DNA from 4 places in the Citrobacter sp. LST-B2 genome. Region 4 is predicted to be linked to each of the others. Evidence: predicted binding sites of a transcription regulator. Region 4 holds the regulator's gene; each other region holds the start of a gene.

What was found. Region 4 encodes Fur, which represses iron uptake genes when iron is present. Its sites were predicted from a motif close to ATAATAATGAGAACNACTATCAA; they were not measured.
Region 1: the regulator Fur is predicted to act here: its motif matches at 4,218-4,240, upstream of ACQ0PY_RS10190 (TonB-dependent siderophore receptor).
Region 2: the regulator Fur is predicted to act here: its motif matches at 3,007-3,029, upstream of exbB (tol-pal system-associated acyl-CoA thioesterase).
Region 3: the regulator Fur is predicted to act here: its motif matches at 2,913-2,935, upstream of ACQ0PY_RS12880 (TonB-dependent siderophore receptor).

Annotation. Positions count from the first base shown of each region.
Region 1 is NZ_CP192598.1:2,129,755-2,135,417, forward strand. Features, by position in the region: gene ndh (NADH-quinone dehydrogenase) at 1-1,148, shown strand, start outside; gene ACQ0PY_RS10185 (glycine zipper 2TM domain-containing protein) at 1,334-1,873, shown strand; gene ACQ0PY_RS10190 (TonB-dependent siderophore receptor) at 1,931-4,117, opposite strand; gene comR (TetR family copper-responsive transcriptional repressor ComR) at 4,348-4,983, opposite strand; gene bhsA (multiple stress resistance protein BhsA) at 5,227-5,484, shown strand; gene ldtC (L,D-transpeptidase LdtC) at 5,581-5,663, opposite strand, start outside.
Region 2 is NZ_CP192598.1:786,490-792,152, reverse strand. Features, by position in the region: gene ACQ0PY_RS03900 (TIGR00645 family protein) at 1-197, opposite strand, end outside; gene ACQ0PY_RS03895 (ESA_00282 family adhesion-associated protein) at 269-772, opposite strand; gene ACQ0PY_RS03890 (hypothetical protein) at 877-1,284, shown strand; gene ACQ0PY_RS03885 (hypothetical protein) at 1,284-1,715, shown strand; gene exbD (TonB system transport protein ExbD) at 1,779-2,204, opposite strand; gene exbB (tol-pal system-associated acyl-CoA thioesterase) at 2,211-2,945, opposite strand; gene metC (cystathionine beta-lyase) at 3,195-4,382, shown strand; gene yghB (DedA family general envelope maintenance protein YghB) at 4,522-5,181, shown strand; gene ACQ0PY_RS03860 (AraC family transcriptional regulator) at 5,233-5,663, opposite strand, start outside.
Region 3 is NZ_CP192598.1:2,683,089-2,688,751, reverse strand. Features, by position in the region: gene tonB (TonB system transport protein TonB) at 1-137, shown strand, start outside; gene yciA (acyl-CoA thioester hydrolase YciA) at 186-584, opposite strand; gene ACQ0PY_RS12880 (TonB-dependent siderophore receptor) at 684-2,870, opposite strand; gene ACQ0PY_RS12875 (septation protein A) at 3,047-3,586, opposite strand; gene ACQ0PY_RS12870 (YciC family protein) at 3,642-4,385, opposite strand; partial or broken gene ACQ0PY_RS12865 (YkgJ family cysteine cluster protein) at 4,414-4,491, opposite strand; gene ompW (outer membrane protein OmpW) at 4,743-5,396, shown strand; gene ACQ0PY_RS12855 (manganese catalase family protein) at 5,470-5,663, opposite strand, start outside.
Region 4 is NZ_CP192598.1:1,560,190-1,565,852, forward strand. Features, by position in the region: gene tcuA (FAD-dependent tricarballylate dehydrogenase TcuA) at 1-1,360, opposite strand, end outside; gene tcuR (tricarballylate utilization LysR family transcriptional regulator TcuR) at 1,458-2,384, opposite strand; gene fur (ferric iron uptake transcriptional regulator) at 2,517-2,963, opposite strand; gene fldA (flavodoxin FldA) at 3,244-3,774, opposite strand; gene ybfE (LexA regulated protein) at 3,924-4,217, opposite strand; gene ybfF (esterase) at 4,346-5,119, opposite strand; gene seqA (replication initiation negative regulator SeqA) at 5,310-5,663, shown strand, end outside.

The DNA.
Region 1 (5,663 bases), 570 kb from region 4:
AAGTGGCGACCGGTTCGCTGGATGAAGGCGTGGACGCGCTGAGCTATCTGGCGCATGCCCGTAACCATGGCTTCCAGTTCCAGTTGGGCTCGGTGATGAACATCGATCGCGAAGCGAAAACCATCACTATCGCAGAACTGCGCGATGAGAAAGGTGAGCTGCTGGTGCCTGAACGCAAAATTGCCTATGACACGCTGGTGATGGCGCTGGGTAGCACCTCCAACGACTTCAACACGCCGGGCGTGAAAGAACACTGTATCTTCCTTGATAACCCGCATCAGGCGCGTCGTTTCCACCAGGAAATGCTGAACCTGTTCCTGAAGTATTCCGCCAATCTGGGCGCGAACGGTAAGGTGAATATTGCGATTGTCGGTGGCGGCGCGACGGGCGTAGAACTGTCGGCGGAACTGCATAACGCAGTGAAACAGCTGCACAGCTACGGCTACAAAGGACTGACCAACGACGCGCTGAACGTGACGCTGGTGGAAGCCGGTGAACGTATTCTGCCTGCACTGCCACCGCGTATTTCTTCGGCGGCGCATAACGAATTAACGAAACTCGGCGTTCGCGTACTGACCCAGACGATGGTGACCAGCGCGGATGCGGGCGGCCTGCACACTAAAGACGGTGAATATATTGAAGCCGATCTGATGGTCTGGGCGGCGGGCATCAAAGCGCCGGACTTTATGAAAGAGATTGGCGGTCTGGAGACCAACCGGATTAACCAACTGGTGGTCGAACCGACGCTGCAAACCACCCGCGATCCTGATGTTTACGCGATTGGCGACTGTGCTTCCTGTGCGCGTCCGGAAGGGGGCTTTGTGCCGCCACGTGCTCAGGCTGCGCATCAGATGGCGACCTGTGCGATGAACAATATTCTGGCGCAGATGAACGGTAAGCCGCTGAAAGCATATCAGTACAAAGACCACGGCTCGCTGGTGTCGCTCTCCAACTTCTCGACCGTCGGCAGTCTGATGGGCAATCTGACCAAAGGGTCGATGATGGTGGAAGGGCGTATTGCTCGTTTCGTCTACATCTCACTGTACCGTATGCACCAGATCGCACTGCACGGCTATTTTAAAACCGGTCTGATGATGCTGGTGGGCAGCATTAACCGTGTGATCCGCCCGCGTCTGAAACTGCATTAATCCCGCCTGACTCAGCATCGCCCGTGGGCGGTGCTGAGTGCCTTCTCCGTTCTGCCTCTTCCTTCAGAGTTCTCTGAATCATCCTGTTTTAACGACGACCAACGATATTTTCATCCGCAGTCTGATGGGCTTCTTATTGCATTGGTTGCAAAATTGTAACCAATAGCAAAGAAGGAGGATCTCCCGTGAATAAATCGATGTTGGCGGGTATAGGGATTGGCGTAGCTGCTGCGCTGGGTGTGGCGGCGGTTGCCAGTCTTAACGTGTTTGATCGTGGCCCACAGTATGCTCAGGTGGTTTCTGCAACACCTATCAAAGAGACGATTAAGACGCCGCGGCAGGAGTGTCGCAACGTGACGGTGACGCATCGCAAGCCTGTCCAGGATGAGAACCGCATTACCGGTTCAGTGCTGGGCGCGGTTGCCGGTGGCGTGATTGGTCATCAGTTCGGCGGCGGACGAGGTAAGGATGTGGCAACGGTGGTCGGGGCGTTGGGGGGCGGTTACGCCGGTAACCAGATCCAGGGCTCGATGCAGGAAAACGACACCTATACGTCCACGCAGCAGCGCTGCAAAACCGTCTATGACAAGTCGGAAAAAATGCTCGGTTACGATGTCACCTATAAGATTGGCGACCAGCAGGGCAAGATTCGCATGGATAAAGATCCCGGCACACAGATCCCGCTGGATAATAACGGCCAGCTGATTCTGAATAACAACGCGTAAAAAAGCGGTACTCTGTAAGTTAGCCCCTCATTCGCTCAGGCTGAGGGGCTTTTTTTATCAGAAAGTTAAGGCGTAGTTCAGACCAAAGGTGCGACCCCGGCCCTTATATTCGTACAGCGATGGACTGCCATAGGTTGGGCTGTACAGCAATGGCGCGCGCTGTCCCCACAGGGTGGTGTAATCTTCATCCAGCAGGTTTTCAATGCTGAAGGTCAGTTTGCCCAGCGGGAGTTGATAGCTGCCAATAAAGTCCACGGTGTTATAGCCATCCAGCTTGTTGCCGCTGGCATCGGTGAGATCAAACGACTGTTGGGTCTGAACCCGCAGCGACCACGGCTCGGGCGCCCAGCCGACCCAGGCGGTGGCTTTGGACGGCGACGCGAGCGTTACGTCCCATTTTTCCCATTTCCCGTTCTTTTTCACTTCAGATTTCAGGACGTTAAAGTTCGCACCGAGACTCCAGTCAGTGTCAGGGATGAAGTAATCCGCCGCGCCTTCCACGCCGTAAATCCGGCGATCGTCAGGTTCCACGCGGATCGTCATATCGCTACGGTTAATCACAATCGACTTATCGGACGTCGAATAGTACGCCGCCAGCTGGGTACGCAGATTATCGCCGGTATAACGCCAGCCCAGCTCATACGAATTGACCTTGATCCCTTCGAGACGCGAATCCGCCACGTTCACGCTGCGCTGGAGCTGGTAATGATCGCCCACCAACTGGTAAGTGCCGTTGCCGTAGTATTTCCCGGGATCCGGTAGCTCAACGCCCTGGGAGAAGTTAAACCAAGTCTGCTGGCGTTCGGTGAGATGCGCCAACAGCCCGGCATTGAACAAGAAGTTGTCGTAATCGGTTTTGCCGCCAGGGATGACATCGGCAGAACTTGCTAAACCGTTGGCAATCCCCTGTTGCTGCGCGTAACCCACGAAATCATCAACGCGGTTTTCTGTCCATTGATAGCGCACACCACCGCTCAGAGTGAAGATGTCGTTAATGTCGTAACTGCTTTGCAGGAACGGAGCGAAGTTGGTGATGCTGTATCCGGGATAACGTCCGGTCGTGTAGGCCGTGCGATTGTCCATCCCGCCTGACGGCACAGACCAGGCCAGATCGAAGAACTTCTGGTTGGAGTCGAAGGTTTCATGATCCGCATCGACGCCCCACGTCAGCTCCCAGTTGTCCATCAACTGACTGTTGAGAGTGATTTTGGCTCCGAACTGGTCGGTATCCTGCTGCGACGCCGAGAAGCTGGTCACTTGACCTTTGCTGAGCGTCGGGAAGGGGTAGAACTTTAGCGACTCGTCGCGGTAATAGATTTGGCTGACCAGATTCTGGCCGAAGAAGTCAGCGTCAGAGTATTGCAGGCTGATCAGATGGCGCTCCGTCCCCGGAATACGGTCTGAACTCAGTCCGCTGCGTGTGCTGGCGGTGCCGCTACCGGTAACGGCGGACATGTTTTCGCCCAGGTATAACCCGTAATCTTCATCGCCCTGACTCTTATAGTACTGGGTGACCAACTGTATCTGGCGGTTGTCATCGATATCGAGGGTGCCGGTCCCCATTACGTCCAGACGATCGGAGTGCTGCAGGCCGGTTTGCGTGTTGTCGAGCATCAGGGCATCACCGTTACCGTCGTACCAGCCGCCAAAGCGCTGATAGGCTACGGACAGTCGACCAGACGCGCGATCCGTTCCACCGCTGACCGCGGCGGCAACGCGCTCGTCGTGATCGTTGCTGTTGTTAAAACCCGATTTGCTGCCCAGTTCAAGGTCAACCTGGCGGTCCGGCTGGCCTTTTTTGGTCACAACGTTGATTAAGCCGCCGGTACTGCCGCCGCCATATAGCGAGGTTGCGCCTGAAATGACCTCAATGTGGGCGATGTTAAAGGGATCGATAGAATCCAGCTGACGACTGTCGGTACGTGAAGAATTCAGGCGTACGCCGTCGATCAGCACGACAATCGCACGACCACGCATGTTCATTCCGTAGTTGGTACGTCCCTGGCTGCTGACATCGATGCCCGGAATCAGTTGCGCCAGCACGTCTTTGAACTCTTTGCCGCCCTGAACCTGTTGTTCAATCTCCTGGCCTTCAATGACCCAGGTGGTCTGTGCCATCTCGGCGACGGTTTTCTGGCTACGGTTAGCGCTGACGATGAGGTTTTCTTCTTCTGTTTGCGCCGCCGCAGCGGGCAGAGTCAAGGCTAACAGGACAGGGTTGAGAACCCAAAGACGCTTATTCATTCGCATTCCTTTCTGAAAATATCTGTGCAGGTGAAGGTTTTCACCGGTCGTAGCCGGCTGTTACATTGTGAAACAGATACAAAATCAAATGCGAATATTGCTGATAATAATTGTTATTATCAATGTTTTTTTACAAAAAAGTGAACCTAACTCAGTGATAACATTAGTTATTATGCGGGAATCATGGTGTGGAAGGACCGGGAAATGACGTTTCCCGGTCAACAAAGCGATCAGGTCTTCAGCAGTTCAGGCCACAGGCGTAGGGTAGTGTGGGTGATTTGCTGCAGCTTGTCGAAACTGGCGCCTTCCCGGGCGCTGATGGACATCCCCTGCAAAATGCAGCTCAGATACTCGGCAAGATATTGCACATTGCAGTGCACCGGGATCTCGCCGCGTTCCTGCCGTTGACGAAGAAATTGCGTCAGGGTTTGTTCCTGCATGGCGTGACGTGATTTCACCGTATGCGCAATATCGCGTGACGCGGCGGCAAGCGTCGCGGAGGTATTAATCATAAAGCAGCCAGCGGGGGTGTCTTTGCTGGTGAAACAGGTTGCCACTGCGGTGAAGTAATCCTCCAGTGCCGCTTCAACGCTTTTCTCTTCGCAGAATAACTGCGCTTCATGTTTTGCCGCGAAGCGGGCGATGTATCTGTCCAGCACCGCGCGGAACAGACCCTCTTTATTGGTGAATTCCGCATACAGCGTTGGCGCTTTCGCACCCGTCGCTTCAACAAGGTCAGAAAGCGATGTTGCTTCATAACCGTGCTGCCAGAAGAGTGTCATGGCCTTATCAAGCGCGGCTTCCCTGTCGAACACTTTTGGTCGGCCACGGCTTTTTTTAACACAACCTGTCGATTCAGTTGTCATGATGCCGTTGTACCTTAATGGGCTTAGTGAGCAACCATTATAAAAATAAACCCGCACAGGCTCCAGCGCATTCGTGAGAAAAAGTTTTTCTGCTTAGTTGTATGAAAGATAAGTGCTTTTGTTTTTATATAACGATCGTTATAAAAAATGAGTTGACGTGTGACCTGGATCACATCTATCATTTATCTATCGATCGTTAAGTAAATGCTTACGACGCCCAATCATCTGCAAAAGGTCACTATTATGAAAAACGTAAAAACCCTCATCGCTGCTGCTGTTCTGAGTTCACTGTCATTCGCAAGCTTCGCGGCTGTAGAAGTTCAGTCCACGCCTGCCGGTCAGCAAAAAGTCGGCACCATCTCTGCAAATGCAGGGACTAACCTGAGTTCATTGCAGGACGAACTGGCGCAGAAAGCGGATGCCATGGGGGCGAAATCATTCCGCATTACTTCTGTGACGGGTCCAAACAACCTGCACGGTACCGCGGTAATTTATAAATAAGCATTAACCCTCATTGATGCCTGCTGCTGCAAAATAACGTGATAAAAAAAGCCCCGCTGATTGTATTTCAGCGGGGCTTTTTCATGTCCGGAATCGTTACATCGACTGCTGATCCACCTCGCGATGGCGTCGGACATCGACCGGCATCCCGGAGCGAACGTCCATCACATGCTGCATCA
Region 2 (5,663 bases), 770 kb from region 4:
ACCAGCGTCATATCCACCAGGGACAGCAGCACCAGAATCAGGTCAGCTTCTGCCATCGAAAAGACATTGGGCAGAACATGAAAAATTTCCTGAAAGAATTTTAGCGCCAGCGCAACCAACGCCAGCGACAAACCAAAGTAGACCGGGGCCAGCAGCCAGCGAGACGCATACATAACGTTTTCGAGAAAGCGTTCCATAAATTCCTGTGATGTTGCAAAAACCGGGCGACAGTATATCCCAATTGCGCAACATCAGATCAACATCCTCCTTAAACTTCGTCGGGATTGATCCACGGGCGCTGATACTCGGGCCACACCAGCGCCACCAGCGATGGATACGCCTCGACGCTAAACTCCCGGAAGCACTGGCGTAAGTTCAGCACATCGAGATCGGAATGGGGAACTTTTTCGCCGTTGAGACAGCGTTTTTTTATCGTGTCGTAGTATTTATACACCGCTGAATTGAGATCGCTGCAGCGTCGCTGGGCGTCAAACAGTCCTGGCGTGTCATTCAATTGCGCCATCGTCATGCGTTTTATTGTTGCGTGAAGGAAATCAATATATTCGTGATTGACGCGCCAGTACCATACCGGTGTAATAGCATTCATCAGCGCGGAGAAATGGTCCTCCCCCTCTTCTTTAGTCAGCGGTATTGATTGAGTCTCAGAGGGCAGTTCTTCAGCGTTGCGCGGTTTATTAAACTCGCGCATTAATAAAAGCACGCCGCCGGTCAACAATAGCAAGGTAATGACAGAATAAAAAATACTGTTCATAGAATGACTCCATTTTTTTTGATTCTAAAATTACCCCATGTTATTGTCAACGCGACCTGCCAAATAAAAATAACTATACATTTGATATTAAAGGATATTGTGACATGCTGCCTGAGCACCTTGTCCCACCGCGTTTTCATCTGTCAGCGTCAGGTCAGACGGAAGAAACAGTAGAAAATAATGATAATTTTACTCAGGGAAAAACAACCCTCAGTGATTATGAGGCCGATATCTTAATTAGCACAACCGCCACCGGGCAATCTAAAAATATCCTACTCGAAGAACGTGACCGTCATTTTAAAGAGCGTCTTGAGCGGGTAGCGAAAATTGAGACTTTCGCTCGGGTTATTAATGCGTTACAGGCTGAAGGCGATATCGATGCCCAGACCTTAAGTAAAATAATCACTGAAATGACCACGCATATAAATGAAAACGGCAACGAAATTTGGCTTAACTTAATTACCCGGGAGAAAGACTCACCCCTTTTCTATTCTCTGGACGACGAACAATGATTAAAGATGTTGAAGATAACAATGTCTATTTGGCTTTAGATGAGAATAAAAGCGATCAATTTATCTTAAAGCAGAATCTTGCCGCACTCATCGCCAATAAAAATGCGGTCCTCGAAAGCGTGGCGCAAGAAGTGACTTCTATTCCTGCGGCGCTGGTTCGTCTGAAATGGCAAAACCGGCGGGAAATATACGCGCTTCAGGTGAAGGAAGAGATTTATGGCGCGGCGATCAACGCCATTATCAAACAGAACCCGGCGCTGGGTGACAAAATCATGGCGCGACTGGAGAGCACCTGGCAGCATTTGCTGGCTCGTGAGACCGCCACGCTGCGACTGACGCGCAAACTGGCCGAAGGAAACACCCGCACGATTACCATCACTACCGTTGCGCTCAATGAACGTCAGGTGCAAACCCGGCGCGATGGGCAATAAAAAAGCCGGGTAGCGATAACGCCGTACCCGGCCTTTCTTTCATTGTGCCCATGGCGACAACGATTATTTCGCTTTCGCGACCTCTTCGCCGACCAGACCGATCTTCAGATAACCAGCCTGATGCAGCGTGTCCATCACCTTCATCAGGGTTTCATAGTCGACGGTTTTATCCGCACGGAAGAAGATCGTGGTGTCTTTCTTCCCTTCGGTCAGCGCGTTCAGTTCTGCCACCATGGTCTCGTCCGTCACCGGATCGTTACCAATGAACATGCTGTTGTCCGCTTTGACCGACAGATAAACCGGTTTTTCCGGACGCGGTTGCGGCGTACTGGAGGACGCGGGCAGATTGACCTTCACATCCACTGTCGCCAGCGGCGCAGCCACCATAAAGATGATCAGCAGTACCAGCATAACGTCGATAAACGGCGTCACGTTGATTTCATGCATTTCACCGTTATCGTCCAGATTTTCATTAAGACGCATTGCCATGAAGCCTTACCCTACACGTAATTTCTGCGCGGTACGCACCGGACGGGCAGATGCGCTTGCATCCAGATCCAGGTCGCGGCTTTGCAGTAACAGCACCTGTGCCGCTACATCGCCCAGCATCGCTTTAAGACCGCCAATCTGACGGGCAAAGATGTTATAGATAACCACCGCAGGAATGGCCGCAACCAGACCGATGGCTGTCGCCAGCAGCGCTTCAGCAATACCGGGGGCGACGACGGCGAGGTTAGTGGTCTGCGTTTGTGCAATCCCGATGAAACTGTTCATGATACCCCAGACCGTACCGAAGAGACCGACAAATGGCGAAATCGCCCCGATGGTCGCCAGGTAGCCATTTCCGCGCCCCATCTGACGTCCCGCTGCCGCAACGCGACGCTCCAGACGAAAACCAGTACGCTCTTTAATGCCTTCGTTGTCTTCACTGCCCTGAGACAGTTCCAGTTCGTTCTGCGCTTCATTGAGCAATTGGGTGCTTAAGCTTTTGGCGCCAAAGTTTGCTGCGATATCGCTTGCCTGATCCAGAGAGCGGGCGTCCGCCAACAGCTGCTGTTCGCGTTTAAGCCGACGCTTCAGGGAGAAGAACTCAACGCTCTTACTGAAGAAGATAGCCCAGGTGACCACTGACGCCAGAATCAGACCAATCATCACGCACTTAACCACGATATCGGCGTGCTGATACATACCCCAGACGGAAAGATCCGTCTGCATCAAATTATTACCCACTCTGTATCTCCAGGACGCAAATCACAAATTCTGAGCGTAATAATATCAAAACGACGTCGAATTGATAGTCGTTCTCATTACTATTTACATAGTGCCGCACCTTTGGTTTCTTTTCCTTGCGCTTACGCAGTAAAACGTCACGGGAGGCGATTTTGATAAAATATTGTGCTTTATCCCGTTCCTGGGGATGCGCATTTTTCCATTCGTGATAGTTTAGACGTCCAGACGTATAAAAACAGGAACCCCAACATGGCAGATAAACAACTGGACACCCGACTGGTCGGCGCAGGGCGCAGTAAAAAATACACGCTGGGCTCAGTGAATAGTGTGATTCAGCGCGCTTCTTCGCTGGTTTTTGAAACGGTCGAAGCCAAAAAGCACGCCACCCGCAACCGCGCCAACGGCGAACTTTTTTACGGGCGCCGCGGCACATTAACCCATTTCTCGCTGCAGGAAGCGATGTGTGAACTCGAAGGCGGCGCTGGCTGTGCGCTCTTCCCCTGCGGCGCGGCGGCCGTCGCCAATACGATTCTGGCTTTTGTCGAACAGGGCGATCACGTGCTGATGACCAATACGGCCTATGAGCCTAGCCAGGATTTCTGCACCAAAATCCTCGGCAAACTGGGTGTGACCACTGGCTGGTTCGATCCGCTGATTGGCGCTGACATAGTTAAGCATCTTCAGCCCAACACCAAAGTCGTTTTCCTCGAGTCTCCGGGTTCCGTGACCATGGAAGTCCACGACGTCCCGGCAATTGTCGCCGCTGTCAGACGCGTTGTGCCGGACGCCATCATTATGATCGATAACACCTGGGCGGCGGGCATATTGTTTAAAGCCCTCGACTTCGGCGTTGATATTTCGATTCAGGCCGGGACCAAGTACCTGATTGGTCACTCGGATGCCATGGTCGGCACCGCCGTTTCGAACGCCCGCTGTTGGGATCAACTGCGCGAGAATGCCTATTTGATGGGACAAATGGTCGATGCCGATACGGCCTATATGACCAGCCGCGGGCTGCGCACCCTGGGCGTGCGTCTGCGCCAGCATCATGAAAGCAGTCTGAAAATTGCCGAATGGCTGGCAGCCCATCCGCAGGTCGCGCGGGTCAATCATCCGGCGTTACCAGGCAGTAAAGGACACGAATTCTGGAAACGTGACTTTACGGGGAGCAGCGGCTTGTTCTCGTTTGTGCTGAATAAAAAGCTCAATAATGACGAGCTGTCCGCTTATCTGGATCACTTCAGCCTCTTCAGCATGGCCTATTCGTGGGGCGGTTTTGAGTCGCTGATTCTGGCCAATCAGCCTGAACAGATTGCAGAAATTCGCCCGGAAGGGGGTGTGGATTTCAGCGGCACACTGATTCGTCTCCACATTGGTTTAGAGAATGTTGACGATCTGATTGCAGATTTAGCCGCCGGATTTTCCCGCCTCGTGTAAAATTGACGCCAATGGACATCTATGCAGACACGTCGAACGAAATTGTCTGCATTTGTTGCGCCCGGGATCAAGTCATCCGGGTCCGTTCAGGAGTACAATAGGATTATTAAGGCGTAAACGCTGTTCCACAGGAAAGTCCATGGCTGTCATTCAAGATATTATCGCTGCGCTCTGGCAACATGATTTTGCCGCGCTGGCGGACCCACATGTTGTTAGCGTCGTCTACTTTGTGATGTTTGCCACGCTGTTTTTAGAGAATGGCCTGTTACCGGCCTCATTTTTGCCCGGCGATAGTCTGCTGCTCTTAGCAGGCGCATTGGTCGCGCAAGGCGTCATGAGCTTTGTTCCTACCCTGCTGATCCTGACGACAGCGGCCAGCCTCGGCTGTTGGCTCAGTTATATTCAGGGACGCTGGCTGGGCAATACGCGAACGGTAAAAGGCTGGCTGGCGCAACTTCCGGCGAAATACCACCAGCGCGCGACCTGCATGTTTGACCGTCACGGTCTGCTGGCGCTGTTGGCAGGCCGTTTTCTGGCGTTCGTGCGCACGCTACTGCCAACCATGGCGGGGATTTCCGGGCTCTCTAACCGTCGCTTCCAGTTTTTCAACTGGCTGAGCGGGCTGCTGTGGGTCGGCGTGGTCACCAGCTTTGGCTACGCACTTAGCATGATCCCGTTTGTGAAGCGCCATGAAGATCAGGTCATGACCTTCCTGATGATCCTGCCCATTTTTCTGCTGGCGGCGGGGTTGATCGGCACGGTGGTGGTAGTGATTAAGAAGAAATACTGCAGCGCCTGACCTGAATCCAGCCGGATGACACGTCGTTCATCCGGCTGACTCACAATAACGTTAACTCCCCTGCATAGTGCGGATCCGCGCCGCATCTTCCCCCGGCGTCACCCCGAAATAGCGCTTAAATTCACGACTAAACTGCGACGCGCTTTCATAACCCACCCGCATTGCCGCCGCGCTGGCCTTCATGCCGTCGTGAATTATCATCATCCGCGCTTTATGTAACCGATAGGTTTTCAGATACTGCAACGGCGATGTGCTGGTCACTGACTTAAAATTATGATGGAACGCAGAAACGCTCATATTGGCTTCGGCCGCCAGTTGTTCGACGTTGAGGTTTTCGGTGTACTTATTTTCAATGCGTTTGAGCACACGGCTAATCAGGCTGAAATGGGTCTGGCGACTCACCAGCGCCAGCAGCGCGCCGCCGCGTGGCCCGGTCAGAACGTGATAGAGGATTTCACGGATAATCTGTTTACCGAGGATCC
Region 3 (5,663 bases), 1.1 Mb from region 4:
CAGCGCAACCGGCTAACATGTTTGAACGTGAAGTGAAGAATGCGATGCGCAGATGGCGCTATGAAGCCGGTAAACCGGGTTCAGGGCTGGTCGTGAATATCGTCTTCCGTCTGAACGGCACCACGCAAATCGAATAATCATCTCGTGATAACGTAAAAGCCTCCGTAATGGAGGCTTTTTTGTGTTTATTCTACCGGTAGCGGGCGGGGTTTACCGTCTGGATCCACCGCGACGTAGATAAACAGTGCCTCTGTCGCTTTGTAGCGCTGGCCAATTGGCTCTGATGCCACTTTCTTGACCCAGACTTCAATATTGATGCTGACGGAAGTGGTTCCGCGCTTCACGCAACGGGCGTAGCAACATACCACATCGCCGACGGCAACCGGACGCAGAAAGCTCATTCCTTCCACGCGGACGGTCACCACGCGACCATGGGCAATCTCTTTGGCCTGAATAGCACCGCCAATATCCATCTGCGACATCAGCCAGCCGCCAAAAATATCACCGTTGGCATTGGTATCGGCAGGCATAGCCAGTGTGCGTAAAACCAGTTCGCCCTGCGGGGCGTGAGTTGTTGTTGTCATTGTAAAACCGACTGTAGAAAAAAATTTCAGGCGCGATGCTACTATGATTTTAGCATGGAGAACAGAGGGGAAACGCCCGCGAGACGGGCGTTTGGGTGATTAGAATGACATCGTTACGCCCGCATAGTAAGCGCGTCCGGGTTCGTTGTAGGTTGAGGCACCATCGTTTTCACGATAGATCCGCTTGTCGAAGAGGTTACTGATCCCGGCATTCAGGCGCAAGTTTTTCGTCATCTGGTAATTAGCGCCGAGTCCGACAACCGCGTAGGCACCTATCTCCTTATCCGACATGGCACCCGTTTCGTTGCGCGTTTCAGCATACTCGCGCGGTTTTTGTCGACCGTACTGCGTCCACTGTAGCTGCGTGGAAAGCTTGTCGTTCACCTGCCAGTCGAGCAGGGTATTAATGGTGTATTTCGGGATCACGGAGAGCGGGTTACCGGTGTCCTTGTTCTCTGATTTGATCATATACGTCGCGTTTGTGCGCCAGCTTAACGTTTCCGGCACCAGCGGAATCACCACGTTACCTTCCAGACCTTCGACAATCGCTTTGCCACCATTTTCCCATTGCAGGATGTTATTTCCGTTGGAGGCGTAACCGATAATATCGGTCCCGGCGACGATTTTATTCTTATAGTCATTACGGAACCAGGTGATTCCCGCATCCCACCCAGCGTAATTAAATTCCAGGCCGATCTCTTTGTTAATACTGATTTCCGGGTCCAGATCCGGATTACCCAGCAGATAACAACTGCCGGTGGCGATAGTATTCGGACACCCGTTGCCGCGCGTGGAGAGCAAATATCCCTCGCTGGACTGATACAGGTTTGGCGCTTTAAAGACGCGCGCAATCCCGGCTTTCAGCTTAAACAGATCGCCCAGTTTCTGCGACATATTCAGACTGGGGCTCCAGTTGCTGCCAAATTCGTCGTGATAGTCAAAACGGATCCCCGGAATAATATCCGTGCCAGGCCGCGCTTCGATATTATCTTCCAGATATATACCGGTGAGCGTGGCGCTATTTTTGGAACTGCGACTGGAGGCGTCACCGGAGACATTGCCAATCTGCACGCCGGATGCGCTGGTGGCCTGCATAGACGCCGGATCGTTGAGTTCGTCACGGTTCCACTCCGCACCCACCGTCAGGGTTTGATCAACCAGCCAGAAGACAGGGATGTTGAGTTCTCCGGAAGAACGATAAGATTCCAGGCGGCTGGTGGCGTATTCGGTGTTATTGATCATCCCTTCCACTTTACCGGTCGAGCCTTCCTGCATTCGGGTGTTATTAGTTTTTTCGTAGTAGACGCCGAATGTAGACTGCCCCCAGTCCCAGATGCCGTTATGCGTCAGCCCCCACGACTGACGATACATCCGGTTGGTTTCATCGCCGTAAAGGGTACTGACCAGCCCGTCAGGACTGACGTTAGCGTTGCTATACTGGGTATCCCCGGCATAGATATTGCCCTGACGACTGTAGCTGTAGTCAAAATCGACAATTTGCTGTGGCGTCAGTTTCCAGGAGAGCAGGGCGTTGATGTCTTTATTGCGCACCCCTTCGCGCCCTGCGGCATAGGATCCATTTTGCCGGGTATTGATATCCGCCGCATCGGCGTCAGTTTTGTTGATGTTGCCATACAAACGCATGGTGAGAACATCGTCAATGAGCGGGCCGCTCAGATTGACGTTCGCTCGCCTGGTGGCACCTTCTTTGCTGTTCTCGGGCTGGTTGGTATAAAGAGACAGCGAGCCATGCCAGTCGTTCGTTGGCCGTTTAGTGATGATATTTACGACGCCACCCGCCGCGCCGGAACCGTAACGTGCCGCTGCCGGGCCACGCAGCACCTCAATACGCTCGACCATCTCTGCCGGTACCCAGTTTGTGTCACCACGGGTATCACGCTCCCCGCGCCAGCTATAGCGCACCGAGTTTCGCGAGGTGACCGGTACGCCGTCAATCAGGATCAGCGTGTTTTCCGGACCCATGCCGCGAATATCAATCTGACGGTTATTTCCCCGACTGCCGCTGGCGCTGTTGCCCGTCAGGTTCACACCGGGCATGGTGCGAATAATATCGGAGAGGTCGTTGACCGGTGGGGATTTTTCAATGTCTTTGGCGGTGATAATAGAAACACCGGGCTGCTGTTTGAGGGCTTCTTCGGCGGTTGCCTGGACGACCATCGTTTCGCCGTCGTTCATGACCTCGTCTGTGGCGAAAGCATTTCCGCTTAATGCTGTGGCAATCAAAAGCGCCAGAGGGCGCGGAAACATTGTTGTTATCAAATTCATCAACTGACATCCCTATTGTTAAAAATGCGATACGGAATATCAATGATAATTATTCTCATTACAATATTGTGAAGGCAATCTCCACAATATCTTCATGATTCATGCAATTTATGACAGGAATGGCAGGGATTGTGCAGAAAGCAAAACCAGGCCGGTTGGCCTGGTTTGATGGATGTTTATGATTTATCTTCTTGCGGGAGATGACGATAGATATAGACGCCACTCAGCAGGGTAAAGATCAGCGTCAACGCGGTGAGGCCGAATACCTTAAAATTCACCCAGATGTTTTGCGGCAGCCAGAAGGCGATGTAGATATTGGCAAGCCCACACAGAATAAAGAAGATGGCCCACGCGAGGTTGAGCTTAGACCAGACCGGCTGTGGTAGCGTCAGTTCTTTACCCAGCATGCGCTGGATCAGCGGCTTTTTCATGATCCACTGGCTAACCAGAAGCGCACCGGCAAACAGGCCGTAAATCACCGTCACTTTCCATTTAATAAACTCATCATTATGGAAGAAGAGGGTTAACCCGCCGAACACGGCCACCAGAACAAAAGTGATCAGCGCCATTTTTTCAACTTTGCGATAGCGAACCCAGCTGTAGATGAGCACGATTGCCGTTGCGACAATGAGCGCCGAGGTGGCCGCATAGATGTCGTACACTTTGTAAAAAACAAAGAAGACAACCAGCGGTAAAAAATCAAGAAACTGCTTCATTCTTCGATTCCGTAATCAAACGCGTCGGGCATTACTGCCGGCGACGCAGACAGGGTTATTGGCGAATCAACATATACAGACGGAACAGGTAGATGAGCAATATGGCGGAGATCAGATTGCTCAACGTATTCGCGATAACGGCGCCAACGTTAGGGTCAAACGCAGCAAAGCTGGAGGCAAACAGCAACAGTAGCGTTTTTGCCAGCAGCCAGCCCATCACCGCCGGGGCGACCAGTCGCATATTAGACCACGCCAGACGCATACTGTTGCGCATTGCGGCGAATACACCCATTTTATCCTGAACCAGCATAATCGGCGCAAGCGCCAGCAGGATTGCCAACAGGATGCCTGGTACCACGACCAGCATAATCCCGAGCTGTACCAGCAGGGTCGTCAGTAAAATCAGGATGAACAGACGCGGCAGGATCGGCGCACTGGCACCGATCGCGCGCAGGGCGCTGACGCGATGACCGGCTGAAATTAACTGAATCATCAGCAGAACGCCACCGGCCAGGACGGCATTACCAATCAGTCCTGAAAAGGTAGACGCTGCCGAGGCGCGCAACAGGATCTGCTGCTGCTCCGGCGTCATGTTTTGCACCAGTTCGAACAAGCCTACGCTTCCTTCAAGATGATCCCCTTCACTCAGTTGCGCAATCTGCGCATCGCTGGGTGAGAAGGCATGCCCTAATACCACCGTGATGAACGCGCACAGCAGCGAGATCAGCAGGATGGTTAAAAATTGATTACGGAAAAAATTCCCGGTGTCACGGTATACAGATTTCGCCGTGATAGACATGCACTCTCCTTGAGTTCTGCAGGTGTTGTTAAGCATGCAATTGTACCCTGGATAACTGCGCAGTGGCAGCATCAAGGGGTGTATGGAAAAGCATATCTTTGTAAAGCCAGAGTAATTTGCTCAACAAATCTACGGGGAGTCAGTTTTAACAAACGCAAAAAACGCAAGAAATGCATTCATCATGGAAATATTAAAAATTGATCTGATTCCAATAATTGTATTTTCAATACCACTTCTACTTTAATCTGGATCAACAAACATTGAATTTGATAGTCGAATGTGACCCTGGAGAGATCACTTATTACTCCAATGTAGGTATATTTGTAACGTATTTATAACCATAACGATGGAGCGGATATGAAAAAATTAACAGTGGCGGCGTTGGCAGTATGTACACTTCTCTCTGGCAGCGTTTACGCGCATGAAGCTGGCGAGTTCTTTATTCGTGCCGGTTCGGCGACGGTAAGACCGACGGAAGGTGCGGATGGAACGTTAGGCCATTTAGGCGGCTTTAATGTCAGTAACAACACGCAGTTAGGTTTGACATTCACTTATATGGCGACCGATAACATCGGTGTTGAACTGCTGGCGGCAACGCCATTCCGCCATAAAGTAGGCACGCAGGCGACCGGTGATATCGCCACCGTTCATCACCTGCCGCCAACCCTGATGGCGCAGTGGTATTTCGGTGATTCCAGCAGCAAACTGCGTCCTTATGTTGGCGCAGGCGTTAACTACACCACCTTTTTCGACACGAAATTCAATGATGATGGTCAGAATGCAGGGCTGTCCGATCTTAGTCTGAAAGACTCGTGGGGTGTGGCAGGGCAAGTCGGTCTGGATTATCTCATCAACCGCGACTGGCTGATCAACATGTCAGTGTGGTACATGGATATTGATACCGAAGCCAAATATAAATCTAACGGCGCCGTACTGCCGGAAGGTCGTTACAACGACAACATCCGCCTCGATCCGTGGGTATTTATGTTCTCTGCCGGTTACCGTTTCTGATTGGCCTAAAAAAGACCCCGTATTTACGGGGTCAACAGGGACATGACACACACGGTTTTATCGCTATATCTGCTTATGCTTTGTCCTTTGGTTCGCCATCACCCAGCTCAGCGCCGGTTAATGGGTTTGCGTTCGGATCGGACTGGGTCCTTTTCGCCATGGCTTTGACCATCGCCTGTTGCTCTTTGGTCAGTTTGACGGTCGCCAGGCCATCTCCGCCATCCACGGCAGGCTGCGGATCGGCAACATAATCGAAATAGTCATCGC
Region 4 (5,663 bases):
CTTCTTTACCTGCGATGCGACCAAACGTGGTGCCGATGGACATGCCGACACCGGCGGTATAGCCCTTGCCCAGTACGTTGCCAGCCATCATCTCACCGGCAACGAACAGGTTACGGCTGGGGGTGCCTGCGAAGTGAACCGCAGCGTGTTCATTCACTTTCAGTCCCAGGTAGGTAAAGGTGATCCCCGGTCGCAGGGCATAACCGTAGTAGGGGGGCGTATCAATAGGCCGCGCCCAGTGCGTTTTCGGTGGCGTCAGGCCCTGCGTCGCGCAGTTGTCCAGCTTCGTGTGATCAAACTGACCCGGCTGACAGGCCTGATTGTAGTGCTCCACGGTATGGGTAAAGCGTTCGGGATCCAGCCCCAACTGGCGGGCCAGTTCACTCAGCGTATTGGCCTGTGCGCCGGGGAAAACCGGCGGCATAAAGTGACCGATCGCTTTGCTGTCGATAATGGAGTAGCCAATCTGCCCCGGTTGGTGGGCAACCAGACGCCCCCAGATGGCATAGCGTTTCGGCCAGAAATCTTCGCCTTCATCGTAAAAGCGCTCCGCGTCCCGGTTGACTACCACACCCAGTGAGACGCAATCCACGCGGGTACAAATGCCGCCGTCGTACAACGGGGCCCGGGCATCAATCGCTACACAGTGGGACTGAGACGGATCGCCGATAATGTCAGCACCGGCATCGATCATAAACTTGAGCAAGACGCCCTGATTAAAGCGGGTGCCGCGAATGAGGAAGTTATCGGCTGGCCATTCGCCACGAGCGTTCTCTCCCCAGGCGTCGCGCAGCCATTCGCGGTTGGATTCAAATCCACCGGCGGCGAGTACGCAGGCTTTCGCCTCAATGCGCTCGTGACCTGCCAGGGCTGCGATGAATTCGCCGTTGCGCAATTCAAGTGCCTGTACCGGCGTGTTGTAGCGAATCTGTACCCCCAGCTTTTCTGCGCTGCGGTAATAGGCGTTCACGAGGGCTTTACCGCCGCCCATGAAGAAGGCATTGGTACGCGCCACGTGCAGCGCGCCAGAGAGCGGAGGCTGAAAATTAACGCCGTGCTGACGCATCCAGTCGCGACACTGGGAAGAGGTCCGGATCACCAGTCGCGCCAACGCTTCATTGGTATTGCCTTCGGTGACACGCCAGAGATCCTGCCAGAACTCCTCTTCGGGATAACTCTCGACCAGCACATCCTGTGGCGCATCGTGCATACAGCGTAAATTGCGCGTGTGTTGGGAATTCCCGCCGCGCCATTCCCGGGGCGCAGCCTCTAACAGCAGCACGGAAGCTCCTGCCTCACGGGCGGTTAAGGCGGCACATAACGCGGCATTACCACCGCCAATCACCAGTACATCAACCATCGTCTACTCCATTACCATTTAACTATTTGTTAAATTTGTAATTGAAATGTATACGTGCTGATTGTATGGGCGCTATGACGAATAGCTAAAGAGGGGTTTAGGGAGCGTAAAGGGTTGCGCCCGGCCAATGACCGGTTTCAACGAGTTCACGCATGACTTTTGTGAGTATTACGCGGGCTGCAAGACCGGCAGGGGTGAGTTCATCGTCCGACAGACTGACCAGAAAATTGGGGCGGCTGAGGACAGGATTATGGACGCCGATCACTCTTAGCGCTTCCCTCTCAAGATGCGAAATGGCTGCACCGGGTTGCAGCGTGGCGCCGAGTCCGCTGCCAACGGCGCGCATCAGTAACGTCAGGCCGTCAATTTCCGTGGCAATATCGACCTTCAGTCCGTGTTCCTGACAGATGGCTTCCAGTCTGCCACGCAGGCCGTGTCCCTGGCTTGGCATGATCAGGGGAATATTCGCCAGTTGAGCAGGCGTTATGGTGTCATCCGGAATATCCACCAGCAGCTCGTGTGTGCCAATCAGAAACAGGCGCTCCTCAAGAACCGGTCTGGCGCTCCAGCGCAGGATCTTCTCTTTTTGAAACACGACCGCCAGATCAATCTGGCGCGTGTTGATCATCCGTTCCAGATTACCCGACAGGCTTTCCACCACGTGCAGGCGAACGTCGGCGTAATGTTCCCGCATGGCATGAATAAACGGTATTCCCAGGATGGAGGCGGTGCTGGGGGCCATGCCGACGCTGACGTGTCCCGAAAGACGCGCCTCGCGAGCGGCCAGGATCGCATCATCGGCGTGGCGTAGCGCCAGTTGTGCCTGCGAGTAAAAGGCCAGACCAGCGTTAGTGGGCGTGACGCCGCGCGTGGTTCGCTGCAACAGGCGGATCGCGAGTTCGTTTTCCAGCCGCGTCATCTGCTGGCTCAGGGCGGACACGCCGATGTCGAGATCGAGCGCCGCGCTGCCCATACTGCCGGTTTCTACAATACGGACAAAGTAACGTAGCTGGCGAAGTTCCATTTCGATTCTCCGGACGAAGCAGGGTAAGATATTTTACATTAAAGCAACATGCAGGCAGAAGAAAGCGCTGAGTAGGGAATGGCAGGCATAAAAAAAGCCAACCGGCAGGTTGGCTTTTCAGAATAATGCAGATTATTTCGCGTCATGCGCGTGTTCGTTTTCGCGGCAATCGCCTTCAGCGCAGTGGCCATAGAGGTAGAGGCTATGGTTCGTCAGACGAATGCCATGCTTCGACGCGATCTCACGCTGGCGCGCTTCAATAGACTCATCGCTAAATTCGATCACTTTGCCGCAATCAAGGCAAATCAGGTGATCGTGATGATGCTGCTGGGTCAGCTCGAAAACGGATTTGCCGCCTTCAAAATTGTGGCGGGTTACGATACCGGCGTCATCAAACTGGTTCAGCACGCGATACACGGTCGCCAGACCAATTTCTTCACCCATGTCGATCAGCCGTTTGTATAAATCTTCCGCACTGACGTGATGGTTATCCGGTCCCTGAAGAACTTCCAGAATCTTTAAACGTGGAAGCGTTACTTTCAGGCCAGCCTTCTTTAATGCGGTATTGTTGTCAGTCATGCGGAATCTGTCCTGTTGCTAAACGATTCACTTCATACAAGAAGTGACAGAAATTGCACTCGGGATAATGCGTTTCATTATAGGACTGCCGTGTCTAAATGAAAACTGCAAGCCTCTGGCAAATGTTAATAAATAGTCGGTATTGCCTGGAAATGAGAGCGCCACCTAAAAACTCCCGCACATTGTACAGGGATGGGCAAGAAAGTTACAAATTTGTAGCAATTATTTTGATTGGTTCTGTCTATTGATGCGGCGCAAACCTTGTCTGCGCCGCCGTACATCAGGCGTTGATGATCTCATCAAGGTGCAATTCTTCAGAGATCTGCTTCACCCATTTTTCCACGCGCTCGGCGGTCAGTTCCGGCTGACGGTCTTCGTCAATCGCCAGACCGACAAAATGGTTATCATCCGCCAGACCTTTGGAGGCTTCAAAATGATAGCCAGCGGTCGGCCAGTGACCCACGATGGTTGCACCGCGCGGCTCAATGATATCGCGGATTGTGCCTAACGCGTCGCAGAAGTATTCTGCATAATCTTCCTGATCGCCACAGCCGAACAGTGCGACCAGTTTGCCGTTAAAATCGATGTCTTCGAGGGTAGGGAAGAAGTCGTCCCAGTCGCACTGCGCTTCACCGTAGTACCAGGTTGGGATGCCAAGCAGCAGAATGTCATAACTTTCGAGATCTTCCTTGCTGCTTTTTGCAATGTCATGCACATCGGCAACGTCTTTACCAAGCTGTTTTTGAATCATTTTTGCGATATTTTCGGTATTCCCGGTGTCGCTGCCGAAAAAGATGCCAGTGATTGCCATGAGTAAAGTAACCTCTTGAAACTTATTGAAATGGTGGTGGCGAATTGCCCACAGATAAGGGCAATCATAGCAGAACAGTCAGGTATGCGGAAATAGCAAACGCATACGAGTGCACTCCATGCTACACGAAAGTGGGAGAGAGGATAATTTCAGGCGAGATCCTGGCCGCGTAGCGTTGCCAGTTGGGCCATCAATATCTCTTCGATCAGTTCACTGCGGCTCATCTCTCGGGATTCCGCCAGCTCATTCAACGCGTCAACAGCTTCTGCGTTGAGTTTGAGTTCGACACGCTTAAGACCGCGAACTTTGTCGCGTTTGAGTTGATTACGCTTATTAATGCGCAGCTGTTCATCGCGTGAAAGCGGATTGGTTTTCGGTCGTCCCGGGCGACGCTCGTGCGCGAACAGATCTAGTGTCGTACGGTCCGTTTGTTCTTTGGCCATGATATTGGTGACTTCGGGGAAACAATCAGCCAGGCCTCTGCCCGGATGGATAGCGCGCCATCATACATCAGCGAATGAGGCGCGCCAACGTTCACACGCGTAATCGCGCACGGACGCTGAGTTTTTAATCAGTTAGCTGTTTCATTAAGATAACGACGGATGGCGCGCAACACCGCCTCCGGTTTTTCGGCATGCACCCAGTGACCGGCCCCGGCAATCACATGCGCACGTGCTTGCGGAAACTGTGCCAGTAAATCGTCGCGATACGCCTCGGTGACGTATGGGGAGTTGCCGCCGGGGATAAACAGCGCCGGATGATTCCAGGCGGGAATTGTCTCCCAGCCGACGATATGCGGATATTGTTCCCACAGTACCGGCACGTTGAAGCGCCACTCGCCGTCAACATACGATTTCAGCAAAAATTGAATCACGCCTTCTTCATTAAGATGTTCGCGCATGACCGCTGCCGCCTGCTGGCGAGTTTTTGCCGCTGATGCCGTCACCGCGTTGATAGCCGCGAAAATTTCGTCGTGGCGGCGGACATGATAGTCCACCGGGGCGATATCGATAGCCACTAAGCGATCGATGCGTTCCGGAGCCAGCGCACTGAGCGCCATCACCGCTTTACCCCCCATCGAGTGGCCAATGAAGGTGGCTTTTTCGAGGTGTTGCGCATCCAGCGTATCCAGCAGATCCTGCGCCATCGCCGGGTAGTTCATCACTGGGTCGCGAGGAGAGAGACCGTGGTTACGCATATCGACCTGGATGATGTCATGGTCGTTCACCAGATCACGAGCAAGCACGCCCAGATTGTCCAGACTGCCAAATAAACCGTGAACCAGTACGATGGGAGAATTATTGTGCAGGTTTTGTGCGGATTGCGCTCGGATATTCAATTTCATGGCAAAGTTCTTTTTTTCGCTCTGTCGGGTTAGGGTATTATGTTGACCATTCTGCCACTGGGCTGCAACCACTTCGGTTTTCTCCGAGTTTTTTGTTCAGCCGGGTTTGACGCTATTCGCTGTTGGGATTTGCTCCTATACTCCCAACGATTTGTATTTCAGATCAGATAAGACACCGCACTGGATTAAGATGAAAACGATTGAAGTTGATGATGAACTCTACAGCTATATTGCCAGCCACACGAAGCATATCGGCGAGAGCGCATCCGAGATTTTACGGCGTATGTTGAAGTTTTCCGCCGCATCACAGCCCGTCACGCCAGTGACAAAAGAGGTTCGCGCTGCGCAACCGGTTGTTGCTGAGGCGAAACCCGTCAATCTTGTCAAAGATAAAGTGCGCGCTATGCGTGAACTGCTTCTGTCCGATGAATATGCGGAACAGAAGAAGGCCGTTAACCGCTTTATGCTGGTGCTGACTACACTCTATACACTGGATCAGCACGCGTTTGCTGAGGCAACCGAATCGTTGCATGGCCGTACGCGT